DNA from 3 places in the Lysinibacillus sp. Bpr_S20 genome. Region 2 is predicted to be linked to each of the others. Evidence: predicted binding sites of a transcription regulator. Region 2 holds the regulator's gene; each other region holds the start of a gene.
The links. The regulator LexA, encoded in region 2, represses DNA repair genes until DNA is damaged. The targets are predictions, from matches to a motif close to CGAACATATGTTCG.
Positions count from the first base shown of each region.

Region 1: parE (DNA topoisomerase IV subunit B) is a predicted target of LexA. The motif match lies at 1,059-1,072, and genes of this name have one in related genera.
Region 3: uvrB (excinuclease ABC subunit UvrB) is a predicted target of LexA. The motif match lies at 1,183-1,196, and genes of this name have one in related genera.

Region 1 is NZ_JALNLQ010000005.1:259,793-262,003, forward strand. It holds gene plsY (glycerol-3-phosphate 1-O-acyltransferase PlsY) at 1-409, opposite strand, end outside; gene parE (DNA topoisomerase IV subunit B) at 1,092-2,211, shown strand, end outside.
Region 2 is NZ_JALNLQ010000010.1:131,843-134,053, reverse strand. It holds gene MWJ95_RS20305 (gamma-glutamyl-gamma-aminobutyrate hydrolase family protein) at 1-130, shown strand, start outside; gene MWJ95_RS20300 (hypothetical protein) at 155-319, shown strand; gene lexA (transcriptional repressor LexA) at 817-1,434, opposite strand; gene yneA (cell division suppressor protein YneA) at 1,596-1,910, shown strand; gene MWJ95_RS20285 (YneB family resolvase-like protein) at 1,907-2,211, shown strand, end outside.
Region 3 is NZ_JALNLQ010000002.1:292,105-294,315, forward strand. It holds gene MWJ95_RS05905 (competence protein ComK) at 1-331, opposite strand, end outside; gene MWJ95_RS05910 (IDEAL domain-containing protein) at 558-800, shown strand; gene uvrB (excinuclease ABC subunit UvrB) at 1,270-2,211, shown strand, end outside.

The DNA.
Region 1 (2,211 bases), on a different contig from region 2:
TTATTTTTAATGTTACAATAAAAGCAATAAATAGTAAGACAAATAGAGGCCATGAATAACCTAAAAGAACACCTGCCGATGTTGCTACCGCTTTCCCACCTCGGAAACCAGCAAAGATCGGGAACATATGACCAATTACGGCTACTAGTCCAAGAATTAGCGAGTGAATGGAGACTTCAGAGAATACAGGAAGAGCTGCAAGTAATACGGCTGCCGTACCTTTTAAGACGTCCATAATTGTCACGACAATTCCTGCTTTTTTTCCTAGAATACGAAATGTATTCGTCGCACCTAAATTACCACTTCCGTGTTCACGAATATCCGTTTTATAAAAAATTTTGCCTATCCATAATCCTGAAGGTATTGAGCCGATTAGATAAGCACATAAAATAATAAGTCCATTTAGCATAGCTGGACTCCTTTCATTCATAAATTATCACTTGGTACTAATAATATGTAACAATTATTTTACACTTTTTCTTTATAATCTACAATGTCATGAAGGAGATTTCTTCGTGTATCTTGAATTCATTACAAAAGATAACTATTTTGCAAGGATTTCTATGTATTTAAACTGAGGTTAGGCTTTTTGACATGATTCATGTAGACAGCATGAAAGCCCTTTCTAAAAATATAGGTAAAATGGCAATTTTGTCAATCACTCATTCCTTTGGTAGAATAGAAGTCTATCTTTAATTTCTAGAGTAAGCTAGTATGAATCTTCTTTAGGCAGAAGAAACCCATTTAGTATTGGACTGTATATTTTTCTGAGAATATTCAAATGCTTTTTAATGAAAGTTCAAAGCCTTCAGCGTTTCGTTAAAAAAGAGTAATGAGCAGAAGTTAGTCATTTGTTGTTTTATTTATGCAACTAAAGCTTGCTGCCCTACGTCAAGGGAATAGAAGAGTTCTTAATACATATTGAAGCAACTATTGCAAATTTTTCTTTCGGTAAACAGATCAAAACGACGAAGCTGTGAGGAAATTTTAAAAATTTATTGGGCCTGACACTAGATATTGTTAGGAAATGCTATTATTATTAGGAAGAGAATATAAATAGAACATGCGTTTGTTTTTTGGAGGGGAATTTTTTGGCGAATAAACAGTCACCAAGCGTCTATAATGATGACGCCATTCAAGTATTAGAAGGATTAGAAGCGGTACGAAAACGACCCGGCATGTATATCGGTTCTACAGATGGCCGTGGACTTCATCACCTAGTATATGAAATCGTAGATAATGCGGTGGATGAAGCACTGGCTGGTTTTGGTTCTCATATCATTGTCACTATTCATAAAGATCAAAGTATCAGCGTTCGAGACTTCGGCCGAGGAATGCCAACAGGTATGCATAAAATGGGGAAACCAACTCCTGAAATCATCTTTACAGTCTTACATGCTGGTGGTAAATTCGGACAAGGCGGCTATAAAACAAGCGGTGGCTTACATGGTGTAGGTTCTTCTGTTGTGAATGCTTTATCAACTTTTTTAGAAGTAACAATTCATCGCGATGGTAAGAAGTATCGTCAGCGTTTTGAAAATGGTGGTCATCCTGTTACGACATTAGAAGAGGTAGGACAAACAAAACAAACAGGAACGCTTGTTCATTTTCTACCAGATGACACAATTTTCTCTGTAACAAAATACAATTATGATACGCTTGCAGAACGTTTACGTGAATCAGCATTTTTATTGAAAGGCTTAAAAATTGAGTTAATCGATGAACGCGAGGAAGGCAAAAATGATGTTTTCTTTTATGAGAACGGAATTGAAGCTTTCGTTGCTTATTTGAATGAGGAGAAAGATGTACTTCATCCTGTAAAATATGTGGAAGGGATTCAAGATGAAATCGAAGTAGAATTTGCCTTCCAATACAACGATGGCTACTCAGAAACAATTCTTTCATTTGTTAACAATGTACGTACACGTGACGGCGGGACACATGAAACAGGAGCTAAGTCTGCGTTAACGCGTGTTTTCAATGAATATGCACGCAAAATAGGTTTGTTAAAAGATAAAGATAAAAATCTTGAAGGGACAGACATTCGAGAGGGCTTAGCGGCGGTTGTTTCTGTTCGTATACCAGAGCATTTACTGCAATTCGAGGGTCAAACTAAGGGTAAGCTTGGGACGAGTGAGGCACGTTCGGCCGTAGATAGTGTTGTTTCGGAGCAAATTTTATATGTGCTTGAGGAAAACGCTGAATTGTCTG
Region 2 (2,211 bases):
CGAAGATTTACCATTTTGTCTAGCAGTACAGTGGCATCCTGAAGAGCTAGCTATTGCAGGAGATGAAGGTTCAAAGAAACTATTTGCTGCATTTGTAAAGGCAAGTTTGAAGTTTAAGGTAGAGGCATAAAAGAGGATTTAGAAGTAGCAGAGAATGAAAATATTTGTAAAAAATGGGGTAAAAGCATTATATCAGCCAAACGAGAGTCAACTAACTTTTGTTCATGACAGTCTAAAATATTCAATTCGTATGGAAAGTGAAATAACACAAGATTTCACCATGCAGGATTTGCTTGAAATGGCTAATTCAATGTTTTAAAGGCTATCACCATAACGTGTGGTTGATTTCCGTTCCGGCTGGGCGCTTTGTAGCTGCCGCTTTGCTTTCGCACAGATAAAACATTTGTAGCTGCCGCTTTGCTTTCGCACAGATAAAACATTTGTAGCTGCCGCTTTGCTTTTGCTACAGAAAACATTTGTTGCTGTCGCTTCGCTTTCGCACAGATAAAACATTGCCGCTGCCGCTTTGCTTTCGCGCAGAGCTTCCTGGGGGCGTCCGATGAGCCTTCGTTCCCCTATCGCTGATCCCCAAGGAGTCCGCCCAGCCTCCACTCCAATCAACGTATATACATGTAGTACGTTTTTACAAATGTCAACCTCAACTTTTCGTGGATGAGCTATAAACCCTAAGTGTAGGAATCCATTTTAAAGTGGGTTCTTTTTTAGTGTAAATAGCACTCAAAACATAAGAAAAAGAGGAATATGCCCATCTGTGAACATAATATCCTCTTGTTATATTTTAATATTGAGATACTTTTAATGTACACGACGATAAAGACCTACAACATGTCCCAAAATAGAAACTTGGTCTACGATAATTGGCTCCATTGTTACATTTTCAGGCTGTAAACGAAAATGATTTTTTTCCTTGAAGAAACGTTTTACAGTTGCCTCATTTTCCTCAGTCATTGCTACGACAATATCACCGTTATCAGCAGTAGCTTTTTGTTTAACAATCACTAAATCCCCGTCTAAGATGCCAGCTTCAATCATTGATTCACCCATAATTTCTAGCATGAATAATTGATCTTCACTTGTACCATAAATATCTGGTAGCGGGAAATATTCATCGATATTCTCAACAGCAGTTATCGGAGAACCTGCAGTAACCTTCCCGACTAGTGGGACATGTATAACTTGTTGCTTTTGAATAGAATCCTCAGGTTCTAAAATTTCAATTGCACGGGGTTTAGTTGGATCGCGTCGAATTAAGCCCTTTTGCTCTAAACGAGCTAAATGTCCATGAACTGTTGAGCTTGAAGCAAGTCCAACTGCTTCACCAATCTCGCGGACAGATGGTGGATACCCCTTTGAGCGCACTTCTTCTTTAATGAATTCTAATATGGCCTCTTGTCTTTTCGAAACTTTTTTCATAATTGCTCACCTCTTTTTTAATCATTCTACTTATTAATAGTATAACAGAATGCGAACACTTAAGCAAACATAGGTTCGAAAAGTGTTTGACAAAAACATTTGTTCGTATTATTATGAGAACATATATTCCGAACAAACATTCTCGAAAAGGGGTTATAAACATGAACTGGTTAAAGAAAAATCCACATATTACAACTTTATTAGGAGCTTGTCTACTTTTTGCAGCATACCTTTTTATAACAGACCCAGGTGATGTAACGTACACAGAAATTGAAATCGCACATGGTGATAGCTTATGGTCGTTAGCCGAACAGTACCGTGGTAAAATGAAAACGGATGAATGGATTAAGCTTGTAAAGGCGGAAAATGAATTAACGAACGTACAAATTATTGCGGGTAAATCCATAGTAATCCCAGTAGTAGGTGACCAACCTTACCCTATAAATTCAATTGAAATTGCGAGAAACGAAAAATGATAAATAATCAACAATCGGCTGTTGTCTATTGCCGTGTGAGTACAGAAAAAGAGACACAACATTCCTCGTTAGAGCGTCAGCAGGATGAGTTGATGCGCTATGCTAAAGAACAAGGTTACGTAGTTAAACATGTTTTTAAGGACAAACATAGCGGCTATGATGTAGAACGTGAGGGTCTGCTAGAAATGCTCGATTTCATAAAAGAAAAAGAAATAAATGCATTATTTGTGCAGGATGAAACACGTTTAGGACGTGGAAATGCTCGAATGGCAGTGTTGCACTTATTGCAGAAAACTGAAAC
Region 3 (2,211 bases), on a different contig from region 2:
TTGAAATGGCGTGAAGTCCGATCCAAATATTGTGGATAGAGTTTGGTGAATACGTTGGTAGGAAAATACAAGGATAACCATAATCAAAAGCAACAACAATTGGAAGCTTATGTTGATTACCGAAAAAGCGTTTGGCAGAATGTTTTGCAGCTTCATAGGTTGTTCCTAGTGAAACACAAGATTTTCGTAATATATGCATTGGTTTCCTTGTGACGATCAGTTCATTATGCTTATCAATTACCCGTGTGAAAATTTTTGAGTCATACTGAACCGGCTGAAGTAAATAGGTGTTGAAAGACATTAAATATCCATTGACGTAGTTTGCTGACATCTATGTAAGCCTCCTTTTTCTATTTGTTAAGTGAAGTGTAAAACATAAAATAAAATTCAGAAAATATAAATAAATTCAGAAAACCATTGATATATCAAGTAATTGCATAGAGGAATTGCTTGAAATTGCACAAGATTAATAGTAAATCGAAATGATTTTCAGTTCTTAAGCATTGCATTTTAATTTCAATTTTCTTATAATTTAGAAAAGGATCGAGGTGAGATCGTTGGATAAATATTATTCGTATACAGATTTTCTAAAAGCCGTTGGTCAGTCAAAGAAAGTTGATGAGGCAGAGAAATTATTAAACGAGATTTATTTAGATTTATTTTTAAATCATATCCAGCGTATGCATCGTGAAGAGCAGCTCATGGTTCTGATAGATAGAGCACTCGATGAAAAAGATGAAAAGGCATTTCATCTATACGCAGCCGAACTAGTAGATTTACACCAAGATGCAAGTGAATAATATGACGAGCCCGCTCTCTGTTATTGGAGAGTGGGATTTTTTTGCTAATTTGTGCTAGCTGATCATATCTAGCAGTAACCCGATCAATTTATCACCCAAGCTGATCATATCTAGCAGCAACCCGATCAATTTATCACCAAGCTGATCATATCTAGCGGTAACCCGATCATTTTATCATCCAAGCTGATCATATCTAGCGGTAACCTGATCATTTCCCCATTGATTCAATCAAATCCCCTCTATGTTATGCATTTACATTCGCCCATCTCGATTAGCTAACATTTGGAAAGGGTAATCTATTTATAGATAGGCTGTAATTAAACATTTCGGTACATATGTTCTGTCTGAATCATCTTAAATATAGCAAACGGAAAAACTTTTACAAACATTCGTTCGTTAAATGTTCGAAATTTTAATAATGCTATGCTAAAATATATGTACAAATTGGAAGGAAAGGGCGGGGACATGTGTGCAAACATTTGATTTACAAGCGCCATATCAGCCTAATGGGGATCAGCCACAGGCAATTGCGGAATTAGTAGAGGGTGTACGTGCGGGGAAACGTCATCAAACATTGCTTGGTGCAACAGGAACAGGGAAAACGTTTACGATTTCTAATGTCATTAAACAGGTAAAAAAACCGACACTTATTATGGCACACAATAAAACACTTGCGGGTCAATTATATAGTGAGTTTAAAGAGTTCTTCCCTAATAATGCAGTTGAATACTTTGTTAGCTACTATGATTACTATCAGCCAGAGGCATATGTACCGCAGACGGATACTTATATCGAAAAGGATTCAAGCATTAATGATGAAATTGATAAGTTACGTCACTCTGCAACATCTGCATTATTCGAGCGTGATGATGTCATTATTATTGCATCCGTGTCCTGTATATATGGTTTAGGTTCTCCAGAAGAATATCGTGAAATGGTCGTATCGGTTCGTACTGGAATGGAAATTGAACGCAATGAGTTGCTTAGAAAGTTGGTCGATGTACAGTATGAGCGTAATGATGTAAGTTTTACACGTGGGACGTTTCGAGTACGTGGTGATGTTGTGGAAATTTTCCCGGCATCTCGTGATGAGCATTGTATTCGCGTTGAATTTTTTGGGGACGAGATCGATCGAATTCGCGAGGTGGATGCGCTAACGGGTGAAATATTAGCAGATCGTGAACATATAGCTATTTTCCCAGCATCCCACTTCGTTACGCGAGAAGAAAAAATGCGAAAAGCCATTGAAAATATTGAAAAAGAGTTGGAGGAGCGTTTAGCTCTTTTACGTGCAGAGGATAAATTATTGGAGGCACAGCGGTTAGAGCAACGTACTCGCTATGATTTAGAAATGATGAGTGAAATGGGCTTTTGTTCAGGTATTGAAAACTATTCACGTCATTTGACATTG